One region of the Paenisporosarcina sp. TG-14 genome, then DNA from elsewhere that is predicted to be linked to it. Evidence: riboswitches for the same ligand, from Rfam matches in the RefSeq annotation. Region 1 holds a riboswitch; each other region holds the start of a gene.
What was found. A riboswitch is a leader RNA that binds a small molecule or an ion and turns the genes downstream of it on or off. The one in region 1 is predicted to bind lysine.
Positions count from the first base shown of each region.

Region 2: linked by a shared signal. The riboswitch ahead of C406_RS0103080 (Na+/H+ antiporter NhaC family protein) and the one ahead of dapA (4-hydroxy-tetrahydrodipicolinate synthase) in region 1 are both predicted to bind lysine.
Region 3: linked by a shared signal. The riboswitch ahead of C406_RS0106830 (aspartate kinase) and the one ahead of dapA (4-hydroxy-tetrahydrodipicolinate synthase) in region 1 are both predicted to bind lysine.

Region 1 is NZ_AMGD01000028.1:57,563-65,267, reverse strand. It holds gene C406_RS0110070 (acyl-CoA dehydrogenase family protein) at 1-106, shown strand, start outside; gene C406_RS0110065 (OsmC family protein) at 578-1,030, shown strand; gene C406_RS0110060 (acyltransferase) at 1,352-2,386, opposite strand; gene C406_RS0110050 (iron-containing alcohol dehydrogenase) at 2,756-3,922, opposite strand; gene C406_RS0110045 (winged helix-turn-helix transcriptional regulator) at 4,050-4,397, shown strand; gene dapA (4-hydroxy-tetrahydrodipicolinate synthase) at 4,458-5,348, opposite strand; lysine riboswitch at 5,483-5,662, opposite strand; gene C406_RS0110030 (hypothetical protein) at 6,612-6,854, shown strand; partial or broken gene C406_RS19495 (DJ-1/PfpI family protein) at 6,920-7,187, shown strand; gene C406_RS0110020 (ABC transporter ATP-binding protein) at 7,315-7,705, shown strand, end outside.
Region 2 is NZ_AMGD01000007.1:1,201-8,905, reverse strand. It holds gene C406_RS0103110 (cysteine desulfurase) at 1-67, shown strand, start outside; gene sufU (Fe-S cluster assembly sulfur transfer protein SufU) at 57-497, shown strand; gene sufB (Fe-S cluster assembly protein SufB) at 516-1,913, shown strand; gene C406_RS0103095 (sulfite exporter TauE/SafE family protein) at 2,024-2,848, shown strand; gene C406_RS0103090 (bifunctional metallophosphatase/5'-nucleotidase) at 2,861-4,225, shown strand; gene yunB (sporulation protein YunB) at 4,272-5,045, shown strand; lysine riboswitch at 5,099-5,285, shown strand; gene C406_RS0103080 (Na+/H+ antiporter NhaC family protein) at 5,426-6,985, shown strand; gene C406_RS0103075 (sodium-dependent transporter) at 7,185-7,705, shown strand, end outside.
Region 3 is NZ_AMGD01000020.1:17,503-25,207, reverse strand. It holds gene C406_RS0106845 (electron transfer flavoprotein subunit alpha/FixB family protein) at 1-257, shown strand, start outside; gene trxA (thioredoxin) at 448-762, shown strand; gene uvrC (excinuclease ABC subunit UvrC) at 856-2,646, shown strand; lysine riboswitch at 2,689-2,870, shown strand; gene C406_RS0106830 (aspartate kinase) at 3,059-4,282, shown strand; gene C406_RS0106825 (J-domain-containing protein) at 4,340-4,711, shown strand; gene C406_RS0106820 (YslB family protein) at 4,853-5,266, opposite strand; gene C406_RS0106815 (succinate dehydrogenase cytochrome b558 subunit) at 5,541-6,152, shown strand; gene sdhA (succinate dehydrogenase flavoprotein subunit) at 6,209-7,705, shown strand, end outside.

The DNA of each region.
Region 1 (7,705 bases):
ACGAGCTGGAATCGCCATGGGTCCATCCAATAATATTGCAAGGGAATGGGTAGGCAAGGGGCTTCTAGGACTTCCGCTCGAATTGTGGACAAAAGGTGGAGAATAACAGGCTTGGCACGTATTGATCTAGTTAAGCTTCATTTATAACAGGTCATTTCCTATATAAATGAACTATTTCATCTAACGAGGGCTCATTTGCTGCGATGTTGATGTCGATTAAAAGGGGGGATAACAGGCATTGCAAGTATTGATCTAGTTAAGACTATTTATGTTAGTTTCATTTCCATCTAGATGAAACTGATCCATCTTCAGAGCGGCTCATTTGCTGCGGTGTTGATGATTCACTATACCGTCCCAGGTCGAAACAATTTTTGGCGTTTATAACAGGTCATTTCCTATATGAAAAAAAATTCATCTTCAGAGCAGCTCATTTGCTGCGATGTTGATGATGTAAAAAAGCACCCTCAGTAAGAGAAATGATAAACAGGTAATTAGTAACGCGATAAATAGATTTACAATTTTGATTATTTAGATTAAAATAAAACCTACCAAATAACTAGGAATTAGGGGAGATTATATGACAACTCAACAATTATTAAAGGTGAACACAAGTGGAAAATGGGAAAGTGGTTTGAAAACGTCAATATCGGTTAGAGATTTTTCACCATTAATTGTTGATGAACCAAAAAGTCTAGGTGGTACTGATGAAGGACCAAATCCTGTTGAATATGTATTGGCTGGGTTGTCTAGCTGTACTTCCGTTATGATTGGGATCATTTCGAAAGAAAAGTCTTTTTCCTATCAAGGCGTAGATTTTGTAAATGATGGAACACTAGATTTACAAGGATTAATGGGAATCAAAGGGATTTCACCACATTTTCAAAATGTGAATTTTGACGTTATTATTAGTACGAATGAAGATCTTTCTCGGATAGAGGAATTAAAAGAAGAAGTAGAAAAAAGATGTCCTGTTTATAATTTATTAATAGATGCAGGTGTTAAGGTAGAAACAAATTGGATTAAGAAATAGGTTAGATTCAGAAATGATGTTAGTAGGTTGTGTTACTACAATGGGTTTTTCGATAATTCATTGAAGTCTTTTTATTTGCGACCAAACAGACAATCAATTTACTGTATATTTACTACACGCTGTCGTCCAGATTGTCGTAAACCAGTCAATGAACAACAAGTGGGTTAATTAATAAGGGAAGAATACTCCTTTTTTAATAATGATAATTGAATAACACTTCTTTTTATATGTGAACAAAAATCAGGCTGGATTACTCCCAAAGAATTGAGAGTAATCCAGCCTAAAGTGTATTTGTTTTTCTCATATCCCTTGGCAAATGAACTAAGGAACCATTTTCCTTAAAACAGGTATCTTTCGAATGATATATGTAATCATTGAACTGACAATTAGGATTATTATAACATTCAAGGGTATCGCAATAATGGAATGAAATTGAATATTTATTTTATCGAATACAGCGGCTAAAAGATAGTTGAGAACCAAAACATGAACTAAGAAAATTCCAAAGCTTGCTTGACTAAACCAATTTAGGAAGGCATTGATATCTTGTTTTGATTTAAACAAAATATCTTTAAATAAAGTAAATAATCCCACTGAAGTAAGCAATACGGTTATTGAGTGATACTCATACCAATACTGTTCTAGTACTCCTTGGTTTTTAATCGTTCCATAATAAGTTAAAAAGAATGTACCCAATAATCCAAGGATCAGTAAAATTTGGGAATACAAAATATTTTTCTTGGAAAATTGGTATTTTAATAAATAATAACCTAACACAAAATACCCTACAAAGTTTGTAACAAAAAATAACTCGATTTTTATACTAAAACCAACAAGATACACCATGAATTTTAATAAAACCGAAGCAAATATCCATAACCCTAAAAAATACTCGACATCTCTTTTGGATGAATGTTGCATTAGAATTTTTACTAATGGTGTAATTAAATACAACCCAATAATTGTATACATAAACCATAAATGATAGATGATATCATCTGTCAGTAATTTATAAATAAAATTTTTGGTTGAATAATCGTATTCATTACTGAAAGAACCTGCTAAATAATAGATAATACTCCATAATAGTAAAGGTATCGCTATTTTACTTATTCGCTTTTTCAAAAATTGACTATAGGGAAGAGAACGATTGTCATTTAAAAGAAGAGCTCCACTGATCATGATAAAAATTGGAACTGATGCACGTGCTAATGATTCAAAAAAGTTACCGCTAAGCCAACCTGACAAGCCTGTTTCAAAAGGATTAGCTCTGACCGCAGTAGCTGATACATGAATAGTGATTACAGCAATAGTCGCATAAATTCGTAAGTAGTCTAGATAATAAAATCTTTTCATTCTTTACACCCCTATAGATAGGTTTTTAATAACACTTATACTGTGTAAGAATAGCATATAAGATTTAATTTATGAGTTATCTCACAATCTTTAATTTTATTCGCATAGAGTATTCAAATGTTAATTCCGGATGCTCCTGGAATAACCACATAGCTTTTGCCTCATCCATCACGGAATCCCCACCAATACCGATTTCCCAGTATGGCTCAAAAATCATTTAAAACTTTTGCGCCATCTTGGATTATTTGTACGATATGGAAACAAAAATCAATGATATATATATAAAAAGCCATCATGTAGTGGATGATCATTCAATCCACTACATGATGGCTTAATTAATAAAATCTATCTAATTCTTAATACTACAACTTAAAAAGTAACATCCTCACCATAATAAGCGGCTACAAATAGATTTTTCATTTCCGCTTCTGTAGTTTCACGAGGATTTGTACCAGTACAAGGATCCGTCATGGCGTTAGCAGCCATCACATCTACATGCTCTTTAAATAATTCTTCAGACACACCGAATGCTTGTAGTGTTTTTGGAATCCCCATATCAGCATTAAGCTGATGAATATAGGCAACTAAAGAATCAACAAGTTCATCGTTTGTCTTGCCTTCTAAACCAAGTCTAGTAGCAATCTTAGCAAAGCGTTCTGTTACAACTGTACGGTTAAATTGAATGACATAAGGTAAATAAATCGCGTTGGCACGACCGTGTGAAATACCAAAAGTAGGACCACTTTTGTGAGCCAAGCTGTGTACATTCCCTAGTACCGCATTGGCAAAAGCCATACCAGCCATTGCTTGTGCGTTATGCATTTCTTTACGAGCCTCTTGATCACCATTATATGAAGCAAGAAGATTATCTTTAACGATTTCAGCAGCTCCGATAGCTAAAGAATCAGTGAAAACAGTACGCGGTTTAGCCACATATGCTTCAATACTATGCGTAAATGCATCCATTCCTGTATCCGCTGTGATGTTATCAGGCATACTTTCTACCATCACTGGATCAATGATTGCAATATCAGGAGTCAATTCAAAATCAGCTATTGGATACTTTATTTTGGTCTTTTCATCAGTGATTACGGATAAATTTGATACTTCCGCACCACTACCACTTGTTGTTGGAATACCAATAAACTTGGCTTTTGTGCGAAGTTTAGGCAATGTGAAAGGTATTGCCGCCTCTTCAAATGTTAATTCCGGATGTTCATGGAATAACCACATAGCTTTTGCCGCATCCATCACGGAACCCCCACCAATGCCGATAACCCAGTCTGGCTCAAAATCATTTAAAACTTTTGCGCCATCTTGGACCATTTGTACAGTTGGTTCTATATTAAACCCTTCAATAACTTTCGTTTCAACGCCTGCTTCGAGTAGGAGTCCTTCTATTTTTTCAAGGTTTCCGTTTTTCTTTACGGATCCTCCTCCGATTACAAGTGCAGCTTTCTTACCTTCGAGTGTTTTTAATCTATCGAGAGCCCCATCACCATAAAAGACTTCTCTTGGAATTGTAAAACGGTTCATAATAAGATTCACTCCTTCTGTTTTGTCTACAAGGATTAGTGTAAACCATGTAATTAATATAAGGAAGTACGCACTTATTTGTGATATAGTATCTAAAAAGATACTATGGAAGGACATGGTGATGTAGATGAAACGAAATATAGATGATTTGAATTGTGAAAAAGAATTAACGTTGTCAATAATTGGTGGTAAATGGAAAATGATCATCATTTGGTATTTGGGTAAAGAGGGAACGAAGAGGTTTAGTGAATTAAAAGCACTCCTTCCAAATATAACGCCTAAAATGATGACGAATCAGTTAAGAGAACTAGAGGCTGATCAGATTGTTCATCGGGAAGTTTATGCTGTGGTTCCTCCAAAAGTAGAATATTCGCTTACAGAAAATGGAGTGACTTTAATGCCGATACTGGAGTCGATGTATTCTTGGGGAAAAAATTATATGGATACAGTGGTAAATGAAGACGAAATTATTTAATAAAGTGAATATAAAAAGAGCAGCCGAAGATACAATTTCGGCTGCTCTTTCATATTTCACCTATTTAACAAGTAACTCTAATTGAATAGGTTGAATTGCTCTTTGTAGTGTCTTTGCTTCTTCTTTGTTTAAAGGAATTATGGGTAGGCGAACTCCACCAACATCAATGCCTCTCATATTTAGGGCAGCTTTAACTGGTGCTGGGTTTGGTGCAGCGAATAATGCCTCCATAATAGGAAGGAGGGTACTATGGATAGATGCTGCAACATCTAAATTCCCAGTTTTAAAGTTTTTAATCATATCTTGCATTTCATTCCCAATGATGTGTGAAGAAACCGAAATAACTCCAGCACCACCGATGGCTAAAACAGGTAATGTTAGCCCATCGTCACCACTATACAAGCTGAAGTTACTAGGTGTTTGGCTAATGATTTGAGTCATATGATTTAAGTCACCACTTGCTTCTTTAATCGATACAATATTGTCGATTGCCGAAAGTCTTACAATCGTTTCTACGGTCATGTTTACTACACTTCGTCCAGGAATATTGTATAGCATTACCGGCAATGATGTTGCCTGGGCGATGGTTTTAAAATGTTGATATAATCCTTCTTGAGAGGGCTTGTTATAGTATGGAGTGACGAGCATAATTCCGTCGACTCCTGTTTCTTCTACTCGCTTCGTTAAGTTGATCGATGCTCTCGTATCGTTTGATCCAGTTCCCGCTATAACAGGGACTCTTCCATTAACAACCTCTACAACAAATTTAATTAACTTAATTTTCTCTTGTGTGTCTAGTGTAGGAGATTCACCTGTTGTTCCTGCTACAACTAAACCATCCGTACCATTAGCTATCAAATGGTTAATTAAAGCCTTTGTAGCGATAAAATCAATCTCACCTTGCTGATTAAATGGTGTCACCATTGCTGTTAAAACTTGGCCAAATATCATTACTTTTCTCCCCTTTTATATAGTTTATAAAATATAGAGGTAGTGAAGGCCGTATTCTTGTAAACGCAAAAAAGCAACAACGAGGGTCCGCTGTTGCAATAGAAACGTAACTTTATTAGTCCAAGTCGTCCCTATGCGTGGATAGCCCTCCATATAGTTTGCCTATATGACAGTTCCGTATTTATTCAATAACAGAACCAGTTTTGAGAACATGAGATTCTCTCTACTTCGGCAAATATCCCTTTCAACAACCATTATAGGATCTCATTATCCTCAAATTGTTTACTATTGATGTTTGCGCCTCTATCCTCACTTCAAATATTTTGAAGTAAGAAAGTATTTAATTAAATCTACTTTACCAATAAAGCTTTGTAGATGCAAGGGAATATAATTAGTATTAGATAAATTAGGGAAATAATATAGAAGAGACGGCAGAAAACCACCTTCATCAGTAGGATTGATGAAGGGCACTGAAAAAGTTGATTTATAATTTCTTAGTTATGGACTAGTAAAGGTGATTTCCGTTTCAGGCGGACGCTTTCCGCGGAGCGAGCGCCAAGCCTCCTCGTCCGCTAGCGCTACCTGTGGGGTCTCGTCTGTCTCGCTTTTCCCGCCGGAGTCGCCGCCTTCCACTTCAATCACTTGTTAATGTCGCAGTAAACCTCAAACGAATTATGACCTTGCTGAAGGAATCATAGTAAGCAATACGAAATGTCGCCTTTTTCAATTTAAACACACTTATAAACTTTAATAATGTAAGTTTTTCAACGATTGATGAAGAGGGGAGTTGCAAAATCTTAGCACTATTCCTGAATTTATTTCGTAGTAGGAGTTTCTTTCTCAGCTGGCTTCAAGTCCAACCATACTTTTAGATATTCTGATAAATTAAAGAAATAATATCGGTAGAGACGGCAGATGCTTTCCTAATTGGTTGACTAAAGATGTGACACTTATTCCACGGAGAGAAGAGGCCAAGGATGCAATTTCGGCCACCATTTAATATCTTTAACTATAATCATTAGTCCAACTCCAAAAAAATTTTTCCAATGTTACTAACTGAAATGGGCTATTCATATAGTGAAAGCAGATGCTAATCCTTACATATTAATAAAAATCTCGAGGTGAGATAATGATTAATCGAAAAAAACCTGCCCAGTCTAGTTTGGAAAGAGTGAATGAATTGGAGCTAAAGTTAAAAGAACTGAAAGAAACACCTAACAGTTTTCCTCTGATCAAAAGGAAAAGCAGTTGAGAAATGAATTGATGAGATTGAAAGTCAAATTGAACATGGTGAGTGACGAAGAAAAGGTTGGCTTTATAGAAGAACTGATGGAAAATGCTTTATACGCAAAGACTGGAGAGTATCGGGATTCTAACGCAGCGACTTATGTATACAAAAATATTCTTCAGATTGACCGCGATAATCCGGAAGCCCATTATCGTTATGCGTATTTAGAATATGACAATAGACAATGGTTGCGATTGAACATTTTCAATGGGCGATAGACATCCATAAGAGAGATACATCTAAATTTCCATTAGCTGAAGATCAGCTTAACAATAAATGAACAAGAAAAGCCATAGGCCAAATTTGTCATGCTGGTTGGGTATTAATCCGCAAAAATTTTACAAGGAAAAACCGTAATAAGTACACCTGGGATTAAGGATGATATAGAAAATGCAGGGGCAACATGGTTGGATGAAACTGTTGTTGTGGATGGCCACCTCATCTCTAGTAGAAGACCGCCGATTTTATCTGATTATACAAGAGAGTTTATTGAAGTTCTAGCAAATAAAAATAAGAATAACTTAGAGTTGGACAAAGAAGGAATTTTTTAGCTCTTAAATTTTACATTATGTAAAATGCTAATAGTTTAGAAAAGAATTACAATATTATGAAAGATATAATTTTTCATAATATTTAAACTATTATCAAATAATAAGATATTCTACTTATGAGGATATAGTGATTGATAAGACTTTTTTTCGACAACTATGTATCGGGGGAGATTCTATGGCATTTGGTGCGAGTATGGTAATTAATGACGTGACAAAATATTATAAAAATAATTTTAAAGCTGTAAACAATGTAAATCTTGTTGTTGAAAAAGGGGAATTCTTAACTATCTTGGGCCCAAGCGGATCTGGTAAAACATCGCTTTTAAAATTAATTGCTGGATTTGAACCATTGAGCGAAGGGTCTATCAAATTAAATGATATTGATATCTCAACGGAAGAACCTTATTTACGCAATATAGGAATGTTATTTCAAAACTATGCATTGTTTCCCCATATGACAGTTTTTGAAAATGTTGCTTACCCTCTTAAACTTCGAAAATTATCAAAAACTGAAATAA
Region 2 (7,705 bases), on a different contig from region 1:
AGAAGATATTGACCGATTAGTAGCGGGACTTAGTACGGCAAAGGAGTATTTTAACGATGTCTTTTAAAAATTTGGATCAGCTATATAGATCAGTCATTATGGATCATTACAAAAAACCTCGTAACAAGGGGTCACTTGAAGATGGTAGTGTCACAATTGATATGAATAACCCTACTTGTGGGGACCGTATTCATTTAACTTTGCAAGTCACTAATGGAATTGTGGAAAATGCTAAATTTGATGGAGAAGGATGTTCCATTTCAATGGCATCTGCCTCTATGATGACGCAGGCTGTAAAAGGAAAACCGGTCGAAGAAGCTTTAAATCTTTCGACAATTTTCTCGGATATGATGCTTGGGAAAGAGCTTGATGACTCTATTGACTTAGGCGATATCGAATCTTTATCTGGTGTAACCAAGTTTCCGGCGCGTATTAAATGTGCCACTCTTGCTTGGAAAGCCATGGAAAAAGGTGTAGAAAACGAATCACATTCGTAATAGAACGGAGGAAAGATGATGGCTAAAAAAATGCCTGAAATTGGAGATTATAAATATGGGTTCCATGATAAAGACGTTTCTATTTTCCGTTCAAAACGTGGATTAACTCGGGAAATCGTTGAGACAATTTCAAATATGAAAGAAGAACCTCAATGGATGTTGGATTACCGTTTAAAATCTTTGGAAATTTTTTACTCAAAACCAATGCCACAATGGGGTGGAGATTTAGCTCCACTGAACTTCGATGAAATTACGTATTATGTAAAACCATCAGAAGCGACTCAAACTTCATGGGATGAAGTGCCAGAGGAAATTAAACGTACATTTGATAAACTTGGAATTCCAGAAGCAGAGCAAAAATATTTATCAGGAGTTTCTGCTCAATATGAATCTGAAGTCGTTTACCATAGCATGAAACAAGAACTTACTGATATGGGAATTATATTTAAAGACACTGGTGCAGCTCTTCGTGAAAATGAAGAACTTTTCAAAAAATACTGGGGTACAATTATTCCGAATACAGATAATAAGTTCGCAGCATTGAACTCAGCAGTATGGTCAGGTGGATCTTTCATCTATGTGCCACCAAATACTAAAGTAGAAACACCGTTACAAGCATACTTCCGTATTAACTCGGAAAATATGGGGCAATTTGAGCGTACGCTTATAATCGTTGATGAAGGTGCACATGTTCACTATGTTGAAGGTTGTACGGCACCTGTATACACAACGAACTCTCTACACAGTGCAGTTGTTGAAATTGTTATAAAAAAAGATGCATATTGCCGTTACACAACCATTCAAAACTGGGCAAATAATGTCTATAATTTAGTGACAAAGCGTGCAGTTTGTGATGAAAATGCAACAATGGAATGGATTGATGGAAACATCGGTTCTAAATTGACAATGAAATACCCAGCAGTCATCTTAAAAGGTGAAGGTTCACGTGGTATGACATTATCGATTGCCATTGCAGGTAAAGGTCAACATCAAGATGCAGGAGCGAAAATGATTCATTTAGCGCCAAACACTTCTTCAACGATTATCTCTAAATCAATTTCGAAGCAAGGTGGTAAAGTAACTTACCGCGGTGTTGTTCGTTTTGGTCCTAAAGCATCTGGTGCACGTTCAAACATTGAATGTGATACGTTAATCATGGATAACTTGTCTACTTCTGATACTATTCCTTATAACGAAATTTTGAATGACAATGTATCTTTAGAACACGAAGCTAAAGTTTCAAAAGTGTCTGAAGAGCAATTGTTTTACTTGATGAGTCGAGGAGTTTCGCAACAAGAAGCAACAGAAATGATCGTAATGGGCTTTATAGAGCCATTTACAAAAGAATTACCTATGGAATATGCAGTTGAGATGAACCGTTTGATTAAGTTCGAAATGGAAGGTTCAATCGGCTAAATATCTAATTTCTTTAAAACCTCGCCTTAAGGCGAGGTTTTCTTTGTTTGATGAAATATATGATATGATAATGAACAAATGGATTTAGATAAGTTTGAAGGAGAATGGGTATGGAATATGTACTACTGGCACTAGTTGGGTTATTTTCTGGCGTTGTAGGTGCCTTAGTAGGTCTTGGTGGAGGTATTATCCTAGTGCCAGCTACTCTTTTCTTAGGGGGATCCAGTGGATTAATTTCAGGGATTACTCCTCAGAATGTTGTAGGGCTATCTGTTATTATGATGATTTTTACAGGCTTAGCCTCTACTTTAACGTTCATGAAAGCAAGGACTGTAGATTATCGAAGTGCTCTCATCTTCTTTGTAGGAAGTGTGCCTGGTACTATTTTAGGGGCATGGGTAAACAAAGGATTAGACTTGCCATCATTTAATTTATACTTTGGGATTTTATTAATTATGTTATCTACCTTATTACTGGTTCGAAAATATATAAAACCAGTAAAATGGTTTGTTAATAACGGCAAGAAAAAAACTTTTACAGATACTCATGGAAAAAACTATGTTTATGGTTATCCAGTATGGTTTGCTCTTATTTTAACGTTTGGTGTTGGTTTTGCATCTGGTTTATTTGGAATTGGTGGTGGATCCATCATTGTACCAGCTATGATTTTATTATTCTTATTCCCCCCACATGTAGCGGTTGGTACTTCGATGTTTATGGTCTTTTTATCAGCTTTAGTAAATTCAGCTAGTCATATTTCTTTAGGCAATGTGCCATGGTTGTATACACTTCCAGTTATACCAGCAGCCTTTATTGGAGCGAAAATTGGAGCAACTTTAAATCAACGTATTAAATCGGAAACATTAGTAGTTGCTTTGCGTATAATCTTATTATTACTCGGTGTTCGTTCGATTGTAGCGGGGCTGATGGGATAAGGAGTTGACCAAATGATTGAAACCATTCACTTTTATCATACCAATGATTTACATAGTCATTTTCAACATTGGCCACGAATTCATGAACTCGTAACAACACGAAAAAAATGGCATCTCGAAGAAGGCGAATCAAGTTTCACATTAGATCTTGGTGATCATATCGATCGTTCACATATCTTTACAGAGGGAACATTAGGTAAAGGAAATGTTGACCTTTTAAATAAAGCACAATACGACGTGGCAACTATTGGAAATAATGAAGGAATTACACTTTCGCACAATGAATTAGAAAACTTATATCTTCATGCTCAATTTGATGTAGTAGTTGGAAACTTGATTGAGCAAGATGGAAAATTACCAAAGTGGTTAATTCCAACAACTATATTGACAACTATATATGGAACGAAAATTGGTGTAACAGCACTTACAGCTGAATACACGCTGTTTTATAGTCAATTGGGATGGCAAGTGACTGAAGCATTTGATGCTTTGAGTAATCAATTAATGGAGTTAAAGAAAAAAACAGATATCATTATCTGCATGTCCCATTTAGGTATAAATGAAGATGAGATAATGGCAGAGAAATTTCCTGATATTGACGTAATCTTCGGTGCACATACACACCATATTTTCCACGAAGGAAAATTAATTAATAATTCTTTGTTAGCTGCAGCTGGTAAATATGGCTATTATGTTGGACATGTTACCGTGGATTTTGATTTAGAAGCGAAATTGATTGTAAAAAAACAAGCTCATTTATATGATACAAATGAACTGAAAGAATGTGCAAATGAGGATGAATTTCTAGAAGAATTAGCCATTATTGGTAAAGCTAATTTAATGGAAACTGCATTTATCCATAATGAGACGTTTAAGAAAGAGTGGTTTAAAGAATCTGCTTTATCAACTTATTTTGGTAAAGCATTAACTGCGTTTTGCCAAACGGATTGTGCCTTATTTAATGCTGGTTTATTTTTGTCAGATCTAAAAGAACAGGAAGTCTCATATTTTGATATTCACAAAATGATGCCACATCCGATTAATCCATGTGTAATTGAACTAACAGGTGAAGAGTTAAAAGATATATATTTATTGTCGTTAAATGAAAGTTGGCCAAATTTAGAGATTAAAGGTTTAGGTTTTCGTGGTGTTGTGATGGGAAAAATGATTACACACCAATTTACAGTTGTTGATCAAATATTATTTGTTCAAAATAGACGGATAGAACCAACAGAAATTGTTCGTTTAGCTACCATTGACATGTTCACATTTGGTTACTTTTACCCCATATTTAAAGAGTCACCAAAGACTTATTTTATGTCTGACTTCATTAGAGATGTTTTAATTGTGTATGGACAAAAACAACAACTTATATAGGTATAAATGAACCCTCCTTGTCGTAACATGACGTAGGAGGGTTTTCGTGCGACTACGTAAAGTTTCTAAAAGGTCAATCTATTGGAAAGGCAAGAACATTATCCCTGTGTTCTTTGTTTTTGTCGTAATTTCTGTTGGCTTAATGTTTTATCTCGTGAATGTTCGTTTAACCCCAATCTATTTACAGTATGCAGAGGTACAATCCAAAAAAATCGCATCACTTGTTGTTAGTAAAGCCATTAACTCTCGAACCGCAGATTTAATGAATGCAACTGATATCATAGTTGAAGTTCCATCAGAATCCCCAGGTACTGTGACGACTCAATTTAATACGGAAATAATTAATCGTGTTCAAGCTGATATCATAACCTTGGTACAGACCCAATTAGAACAAGCTGAAAAAGGCAACTTGGCCAATTTACCTTATTTGGATGATATAGAGTATGATCCAGACGCAATGGAAGATAACGGAGGCATTGTATTTTTAGTTCCTCTTGGTCAAGCGACAAATATCCCACTCCTTGGAAATCTAGGACCTAAAATTCCAATACGTTTTCATGTTATTGGAAATTTACAGTCGAACGTAGTTTATGATATTCGTGAATTTGGAATTAACAATGCAATGATAGATGTAAGTGTTGTTATCACAGTCAATGTACAAGTTATTGTCCCACTCGCAACAAAAGCGACGGTAATTGAACAAAAAATTCCAGTTGCACTTGGAATAATTTCTAGTCCTGTTCCTCAAATTTATACTAAAGGAAGCGGAGCGAATGCACCACAAGTAGAAGTACCGTATCAACCTCCATCCGCTCCATAATAAGTTATTGCAATAAGGTCCGTTTATTGTTAAAATAGGAAATGAAATTAATATCGATGGGTAGAGGCCGCATAACTTATTAGTAACATACGCGAGGATGATAACGAAGACCGTATGTAAAAGGGAGTTTTGCCGAAGTAAAATGATTGTGTCTAACAGTATTTTATTGGGGTTATTCTAAACAAGAATAACACTATCATTTATAGGCGAAATGCATATAAATGGTGAGCTACAGATCGTGGGTAGGATACATCAATTTGTCTATTCGCAACTTGTCTGGGCTGGTTTCTTAACATTCATTTTGAATGTTAAAGATTCCAGTCTTTTTGTATGCTTACTCGTATTCTGTGACCACCCCCATGCGGAGGAGGAACATAGGTATGTCAGGAACTATATTATCAATTTTACCCCCAATACTTGCAATTGTGATGGTCTTACTTACACGTCGTGTACTGATCTCACTAGGTACAGGTATCGTTTTAGGAGCTTTACTAATTCATTCATTCTCACCAGGTAAATCGCTAGTAAGTTTGTGGCAATCATTCCAAGTGACATTTTGGGATGGAGGACTAAATACGTATAATGTCTTTATTATTCTCTTTTTATTTTTACTAGGCATCATCACAGCTTTCGTTAGTTTATCTGGTGGAAGTCGAGCGTTTGCAGAGTGGGCAGTAAAGCATATCAAAACGCGAAGAGGAGCTAAGCTATTAACTGCATTTCTTGGTGTGGTTATCTTTATAGATGATTATTTTAATGCTTTAGCTGTTGGACAAATTGCACGTCCAATAACGGATCATCACCGCATCTCACGTACTAAGTTAGCATACTTTATTGATTCAACATCTGCACCGGTTTGTGTAGTTTCACCAGTATCAAGCTGGGGAGCATATTTAATTGGATTGATTGGGACAATACTGGCTACTCAATCAGTTATAACATACTCACCATTAACTGCATTTATCATGATGGCACCAATGAATTTTTATGTAATTGCAGCACTTGCTATGGTGTTTTTCGTAGCGATTACAGACTTCGATTTATTGGAAATGAAAAAACATGAACGTAGAGCAATCGATACAGGGGAAGTGTTTGATCCAAAAAAAGATATTCCTGGTCAATTAAAAGAAGATTTCCCTGTTCATAGTCATGGGAAAGTAAAAGACTTAGTTCTACCAATTGTTACACTTGTAATTGCGACAATCGGAGCAATGCTATGGACAGGATATCAAAATGCAGGTGTTCTAGATATTTGGGCAATTTTTGAGAATACTGATGTACCGAAGTCATTGTTAATTGGTGGTACTGCAGGTGCAGTTGTATCTATTGTTCTTTATCTCTTACAGTTCGGAAAAAATGAAAAAGCCAACCTTTCATATCTTAGTAAAGGAATTTGGAGCGGAATTCAATCCATGCTACCTGCTGTGTTAATATTAGTTTTTGCTTGGTCATTAACGTTTATTATAGATAAGCTTAAAACAGGCGAATATTTAGCTCAAGTAGTAATCGATGCCAATCTTCCAATAGGTTTATTACCAGTTATTCTGTTTATATTAGCTGGAGGTATGGCATTTGCAACAGGTACCTCATGGGGGTCTTTCGGAATTTTATTACCGATTGCAGGAACCATAATGATTAGCGCTGATCCTACGATGTTATTACCTACTTTAGCAGCAGTGCTAGGAGGGGCCGTGTTAGGTGATCATTGTTCACCGATTTCAGATACGACCATTTTATCTTCTACTGGTGCTGGATGTAATCATATTGATCACGTCACGACTCAACTACCGTATGCATTAATTTCAGCAGCCGTTGCATCAGTTGGGTACTTAGTTTTAGGATTAACTGGGTCCGTTTGGTTATCATTGGGACTTGTAATAACTATTCTTGCAATACTATTTTATGTTTTAATTAAGATGAGCGAAAAATCGACAAATTAATAGGTAAACATATACAGAGCGAGGGTTTATTCCCTTGCTTTTTTTTTATTTAATAATAGTTTATTATATAAAAAAACATCTTTACAAGTTAATTCACTATAGTATACTAGTTTTAGATTAATAAATAATCTGAATATAAACAAGCTTCCTAATATTACAATAGTACTTTTGGGGGCGAAACAAAAAGGAGGAAAAAAACATGGAACAACGTTCTCAATGGGGATCACGAGCTGGCTTTATTCTGGCTGCAGTTGGTTCCGCGGTAGGACTCGGAAACATTTGGCGTTTTCCGTACGTAGCTTTTGAAAATGGTGGAGGCGCTTTCTTTATCCCGTACTTATTCGCGCTTTTAACAGCCGGTATTCCTATTCTTATTTTAGAATTCACTTTGGGACATAAGTACCGCGGTTCCGCACCATTATCATTCTTCCGCATGGGCGGGAAAAAAGCAGAATGGCTCGGCTGGTGGGCAGTATTTGTTTCCTTTGTAATATCAACATACTATGCAGTCATTATTGCCTGGGCGATGAAATACACAGTGTATTCTGTTAACCAAGCATGGGGAGAAGATACTGCTGGATTCTTATTTGGTACAGTTTTAAAATTAGGCGATGTACCAGGTGAAGCGGGTGGATTAGTACCCGGAGTAGCAATACCTTTACTACTTGTTTGGGTTATTGTATTAATTATTTTATTTGCAGGTATTAAAAAAGGAATTGA
Region 3 (7,705 bases), on a different contig from region 1:
GTGACGCTGACTACTGTGACTACTCTCTTCAAATTGGACAAACAGGTAAAGTGGTAACACCTGACCTATACATTGCAGCAGGTATTTCTGGCGCAATTCAACATTTAGCAGGTATGTCTAACTCGAAAATTATCGTGGCAATCAATAAAGATTCTGAAGCGAGCATTTTCAAAGTTGCTGATTATGGAATCGTTGGTGATTTGTTCGAAGTCATTCCAATGTTGACAGAAGAATTCAAAAAAATGAAAGCTAATTAATACTAAAAAAACTCCGCAAAATGAATTTTTTGCGGAGTTTTTTTGTTTAAAATATTTTTAAAAGGTTAATATACCTAAGAAGGATTAGGTCTAGAAAGTAATTTTTCGCTTACTGAGCAGAATAGTAGAAGCGCTTTTTCTCACATGCTATACTACGTTTACAGTTTGTATTTGAAGGAGGATATTTATTATGGCAATTGTACACGGTACAGATCAAAGTTTTTCAAGCGAAATTTCAGACGGTTTAGTTTTAGTCGATTTTTGGGCACCATGGTGTGGTCCATGTAAAATGATCGCTCCAGTTTTAGTGGAATTAGACGCTGATATGAGTGATAAAGTTAAAATTGTAAAAATAGATGTGGATGAAAACCAAGAAACTGCTAGCAACTTCGGTATTATGTCTATCCCAACATTAGTTCTTTTCAAAGACGGGAAACCTGTTGATAAAGTAGTTGGATTTAACCCGAAAGAAGCATTAGTAGATTTAGTTAACAAACACGCATAAAATTGCCCTTTAGTCAGGAACAAGTATATTGACATATTAAGAAAATCGGGTACCCAAGGGCGCCCGGTTTTTTTTCAGTAGGTGATGATAATAGTGAATGAATTAATACAACAGAAATGTACGATATTACCGGACCAGCCTGGTGTTTATTTAATGAAGGACAGGCAAAGTACGATTATTTATGTTGGAAAAGCCAAAGTATTAAAAAATCGAGTACGTTCGTATTTCACTGGCAGTCATGACGGAAAAACACAACGTCTTGTCAATGAAATTGAGGACTTTGAATACATCGTTACATCTTCAAACATCGAAGCATTGATTTTAGAACTGACCTTAATTAAAAAACACGATCCTAAATATAACATTATGCTAAAAGATGATAAAACATATCCCTATATTAAAATAACAGGTGAAAAACACCCGAAATTAATTACAACCCGGCAAGTTAAAAAGGACAAAGGAAAATATTTTGGTCCTTACCCAAATGCATATGCAGCTAGTGAAACAAAAAAATTGTTGGATCGATTATATCCATTACGCAAATGCACAACATTACCGGACAGAGTTTGTTTGTATTATCATTTAGGTCAATGCTTAGCGCCTTGCGTAAAACCAATTGAGCAAGATGCCTATCGTGAGATTATTGATGAAATAACACGATTCTTAAATGGAGGATACAAACAAGTCAAACAAGAATTAACAGGGAAAATGTTAGTGGCTGCTGAAAATTTGGAGTTTGAACGAGCAAAAGAATACCGCGATCAAATCACGCATATTGAAACAGTCATGGAAAAGCAAAAAATGATGACGAATGATTTTACGGATCGTGATATTTTTGGCTATGCAATTGATAAGGGCTGGATGTGTGTACAAGTTTTCTTTGTACGACAAGGCAAATTAATTGAACGCGATGTATCTATATTCCCTTTATACCAAGATCCTGATGATGAATTTTTAACTTTCTTGGGACAATTTTATGATCAGCCTCATCATATAAAACCAAAAGAAGTGCTGTTGCCTATTTCAGTTGATTTGGACTTAGCCAATCAACTACTCGAAGTAAAAGTGGTTTCGCCAAGTCGCGGGCAGAAAAAACAAATGATTGATTTAGCGACAAAGAATGCTGAAATTGCAGTACGTGAAAAATTTCAACTAATTGATCGGCAAGAACAGCGAACGATAGGTGCTGTTGACGATCTCGGGAAAGCTATGAATATCTCGCCACCTCTAAGAATTGAAGCTTTCGATAACTCACATATTTACGGGGCTGACGCGGTCTCAGGGATGGTATCGTTTATAGATGGAAGACCTAATAAAAAAGACTATCGTAAATATAAAACGAAAACAGCGGCACGTCATGATGACTACGGGGCGATGCGAGAAGTTATACGTAGACGATACACGCGTGTATTAAATGACCAATTACCTTTACCTGATTTAATCGTTATTGATGGTGGGAAAGGACAAATGGAAATTGCCCGGGAAATTATTGAAGATGAACTTGGTTTATCTATACCGATTGCAGGACTCGCAAAAGATGAGAAGCACCAAACTTCTTCATTGTTATATGGGGATCCTCCTCAAATTATTCCGTTAAAACGGACGAGTGAAGGATTTTATTTACTTCAACGTATTCAAGATGAAGTGCATCGATTTGCCATTACATTCCATCGACAACAAAGAGGAAAACATACCGTCGCATCTGCTTTAGATGGCTTTGAAGGTATTGGACCAAAACGTAAAAAAATGTTATTAAAACATTTTGGATCAGTAAAACGTATCAAAGAAGCAACAGTCACTGAATTGAATGAATCAGGATTGCCTTTGAAAATTGCTGAATCAATGTCAACATATTTTCATAATGAAACATTGTCAAAAGAGTAACCATGTGCTATTGTTGACACACTGAAATTGAATCACTTAATAAGTGGTGATAGAGGTGCGAAAATCATCAGTAACCTGCTAGAGGATGAACAGATCCGACGACTGCAGGTGAAAGGGGAATTCGCCGAAGTTCGACATAAACTGTATCTTATGTCGCGCTGGTTTTGCATTGAAAAAATGCAGGATTGTCAGAATCTAAATGATTCTGGAGGGCTATCTCACATGGACGCTTCTTTCGAACGGCCATGCATGGAGACAGCTTTTCACGAATTTTCGTGGATAAGCTGTTTTTTTATATTGATAAACTTTTATTTTTGCGTATCAGTATAGGAAAAGACATCATCTTGCACTATTTTGGATGCAATCTTGTTTTTCTAATTTAGCTTCTTTGGAAATAAAGGGAGAGTTAACATTGAGTCGTATTGTCATGAAATTTGGTGGGACGTCTGTTGGTAACACTGAACGTATTCGTAACGTCGCAAAACGTGTTATCGGAGAGACTGCAAAAGGTCATGAAATTGTAGTGGTTGTCTCAGCTATGGGGAAAACAACAGATGAATTGCTGCGTTTAGCAGAGGATTTATCCGCAGAGCCCTCAAAACGCGAAATGGATATGTTGTTATCAACGGGGGAACAAGTGACAAGTGCTTTATTAACAATGAGTCTTCAACATATGGGGCAAGATGCGGTATCATTTACCGGCTGGCAAGCGGGCATTGGAACTGAATCCGTTCATCGTAATGCTCGGATTGAACACATCGATACCATTCGGATAGAACAAGCTTTGAGTGCTGGTAAAGTGATAGTTATTGCTGGATTTCAAGGGTTGGATGCGTTTGGTGAAATCACGACACTCGGTCGTGGAGGCTCAGATACAACGGCAGTTGCTATAGCTGCATCAATTCTAGCGGACCGATGCGATATTTATACCGATGTCGATGGCATTTATACGTCAGATCCTCGTTTTATAGAAGGTGCCAGGAAATTACAAGAACTGTCATATGATGAGATGTTAGAACTAGCAAATTTAGGAGCGGGTGTATTACATCCTCGTGCTGTAGAATTCGCCAAAAACTTTTGTCTGCCACTCAGTGTTCGTTCAAGTTTAAGCGAAGAAACAGGCACCATATTATTGGAGGAACCAACAATGGAGAAAAATCTAATTGTGCGCGGTGTCGCATTTGAACCAGAAATTGTTCGTATTACGATTGCATATGAAGTGCCATTTAATGGCTCTCTCGCTAAAATTTTTACTATGCTTGCAAGATATCATATAAACGTTGATATTATTGTTCAAAGTATTATGGAAGGGATACAACCAAGTGTGTCATTTTCAATTAAAAAAGAAGATTTTGCCGAAACAATTCACATATTAAAAAGCAATAAGGATGATTTAGGTTACCAATTAGCGAATTTTGAAGAGGGCTTAGCTAAAGTATCAATTGTTGGTTCTGGAATGGTTTCAAATCCTGGTGTGGCTGCTCAAATGTTCGATCGACTTCGTAAAGAAGAAATCGCTGTTAAGATGGTGAGCACCTCAGAAATTAAAGTTTCGGTAGTTATCCCTGAAATTGACATGTTAAAAGCAACAAATGCTTTGCACGATGAATTTGGATTAGCTGTAGTTCGAGTGTAAGAGTTTGTCATGCTATGATGATGATATTCTGATTAACATGAGAGGCAGTGAAAGTTAATGAACTGGCATATCGTGGAGGATTTAATCAAAAAAGCACAGCGTGATGGACAGTTTGATCATTTGCCGGGAGCAGGGAAACCTTTGCCACCAGATGAATTTGCTCATTATCCAGAAAATATTCGTATGGTTATGCGCATATTAAAAAACTCAGGTCATGATGCAGAAGCGCAGTTTATTAAAGAAGAAATAAGTGATTTGCAACATCAAATGAAAAAAGCTACGCGACAAGAAAAGACTGAGCTAGAGCAACAGTACAATCAAAAACTCACAAAAATGAATCAACTTTTATCTAAAAAAGGAATTAAGACAAATAGTAGTGCATTTAAACAATACCAATCTCAAATAGACGATAAGTTTAAATGGGATTAAAAAAAGCTGGCAGTCACTCCATATGGAAGTGGCTGCCAGCTTTTTTATAGATAAAACTGCTTTAAATTTGTAAACTGAACAACTATTATAAATTTCTGTGTCTAACTAAGTAGCCTACCATGGTGTGCTATTCTATGCTGTTTAAATTTTCTCTTTTAGATCCCATTTCACGTGGAATTGAATGACGTTCTTCTTCAGGTCCTTTTCTTCAAAGCATTCGGTCAAAAAGCCACCTAGTTTTTGTTGTTGTTGTGCTAAAAAACCTGCCTCTATGCGAAAGCAACGTTTTTCGATTTGGAGTAAATCAGGTTCTCCTGTTAATTTGTAAAAGGCTTCATTTTTTGTAAGGCGTTCAAGTGTTAACTCACCCCACCCAGCTTCTTGAAAAAAAGAAGTCGTTTCTTCCATTGAAAACATCTGAAACTTACGAGCTAATTCTTTTCCTGACCAGTATAAAATATCGCTTTCGTGCTTGCCTAGAATTGTAGAAAGCACATGATCCCGAATTAATTCATAACCAAAAGTGGGTACTGTTTTTGTGTCTGTCATTGTCATTTAAATCTCACTTTCTAAATAAATTCGCGTCAAAATTTTTTGAATATAAGAATTTAACATAGGCAAGGTAGAAAAACTATGCAAAATCGAGAATATATCTGCGTTTACTTGTTGTTTCTAGTGCGCTCCCTTGCCTTGACGCTCCCTATCGATGGGAGTACAATAAACATGTCATAATATTGTACCATGATGAGATATGCAGTCAATATTGCTTTCGTAGCATACGAAGGCTTGAATTTGTCTGACTATTTTAAGTACCGAGGGGGTAATAGATTTGTCGAAAGATAGTGATTTTTATTTACGCCGTTTGCATTCTCTACTTGGGATCATTCCGATTGGTTTGTTCTTGACGCAACATTTAGTAATAAACTATTTCGCAACACGAGGCGCAGCGTCATTTGAAACTGCGGCACACTTCATGGAGAATCTTCCGTTCCGCTTGTTTTTAGAGTGGTTTGTGATTTTCTTGCCATTAATGTTCCATGCATTCTATGGTCTCTACATAGGATTCACCGCAAAGAATAATCCAAAACGTTTTGGTACTTTCCGTAACTGGTTGTTTGTTTTACAACGATTTAGTGGAGTCTTCCTTGTCGTGTTTATCGCATGGCATATTTTTGAAACAAGATTCCAAGCAGCAATTGGTGCAAAAGAAGTTAATTTTAACATGATGGCTGATATTTTAGCGAATCCATTTATGTTTGCTTTCTATGTGGCAGGTGTTGTAGCTGCAACATTCCACTTTGCAAATGGTATTTGGTCATTCCTAGTAAGTTGGGGTATCACTCAATCTCCTAGGTCACAACATATTTCTACTTATGTGACGATAGGGATCTTCTTAGCATTATCTGTAGTCGGCATTCAAGCACTTCTTGCATTCGTGTAAAAAGTTTATTAATTGAAAGCGTTTGACTACTATTAAAAAGAGGAGTGAGGAAAATCATGGCAAAAAGTAAATTGATCGTTGTCGGCGGAGGTTTAGCTGGATTAATGGCTACAATTAAAGCGGCAGAAAAAGGTACACCTGTTGAATTATTTTCAATTGTTCCTGTAAAACGCTCACACTCAGTTTGTGCGCAAGGCGGGATTAACGGAGCTGTAAATACAAAGGGTGAAGGCGATTCAACAGCCAAACACTTTGACGATACAGTATATGGTGGAGATTTCTTAGCAAACCAACCACCTGTACAAGCAATGACTGAAGCAGCACCTAGCATTATTCATTTATTAGACCGTATGGGTGTTATGTTTAACCGTACACCTGAAGGCTTACTTGACTTCCGTCGTTTCGGTGGAACGATGTACCATCGTACAGCATTTGCTGGTGCAACAACTGGCCAACAATTATTGTATGCACTAGACGAGCAAGTACGTAAGTTTGAAGTTGACGGACTTGTGACGAAGTATGAAGGTTGGGAATTCCTTGGGGCTATTCTTGATGACGACGGAGTTTGTCGTGGTGTAATGGCACAAAGCTTAACAACAATGGAAATCCGTGCATTCCGTGGTGATGCTATTATTATGGCAACTGGTGGACCAGGGATTATTTTCGGGAAATCTACAAACTCTATTATCAACACAGGTTCTGCTGCATCAATTATTTATCAACAAGGCGGACATTACGCGAATGGTGAATTCATTCAAATTCATCCTACAGCGATTCCTGGGGATGACAAGCTTCGTTTAATGTCTGAATCGGCTCGTGGTGAAGGTGGACGTGTTTGGACGTATAAAGACGGAAAACCTTGGTATTTCCTTGAAGAAAAATATCCAGCTTACGGAAACTTAGTGCCACGTGATATCGCTACTCGTGAAATTTTTGATGTATGTGTTAATCAAAAATTAGGGATTAACGGCGAAAACATGGTGTACTTAGATCTTTCTCATAAAGATCCGAAAGAATTGGATATTAAACTTGGTGGAATCATCGAAATTTATGAGAAATTCATGGGTGACGATCCCCGTAAAGTACCGATGAAAATTTTCCCTGCAGTCCATTACTCTATGGGTGGATTATGGGTAGACTTTGATCAAATGACGAACATTCCTGGTATATTTGCTGCAGGTGAATGTGATTACTCTCAACATGGTGCAAACCGTCTAGGAGCAAACTCATTACTTTCTGCAATTTACGCTGGAATGGTTTCAGGTCCTAACGCTGTAGATTATATGAGCGCATTAGACAAGCATTCAGAAGATATGCCTTCTACAATTTTCGATGCACACATCGCTGCTGAGCAACAGAAGTGGGATGATACAATGGCATTAGATGGCACTGAAAATGCATATGTCTTGCATAAAGAGCTTGGCGAATGGATGACAGACAATGTAACAGTTGTACGTTACAATGATCGTTTACAAGCAACTGATGATAAAATTCAAGAACTTCTTGAACGTTATAACAATATTAATATTAACGACACTCAAAAATGGTCAAAT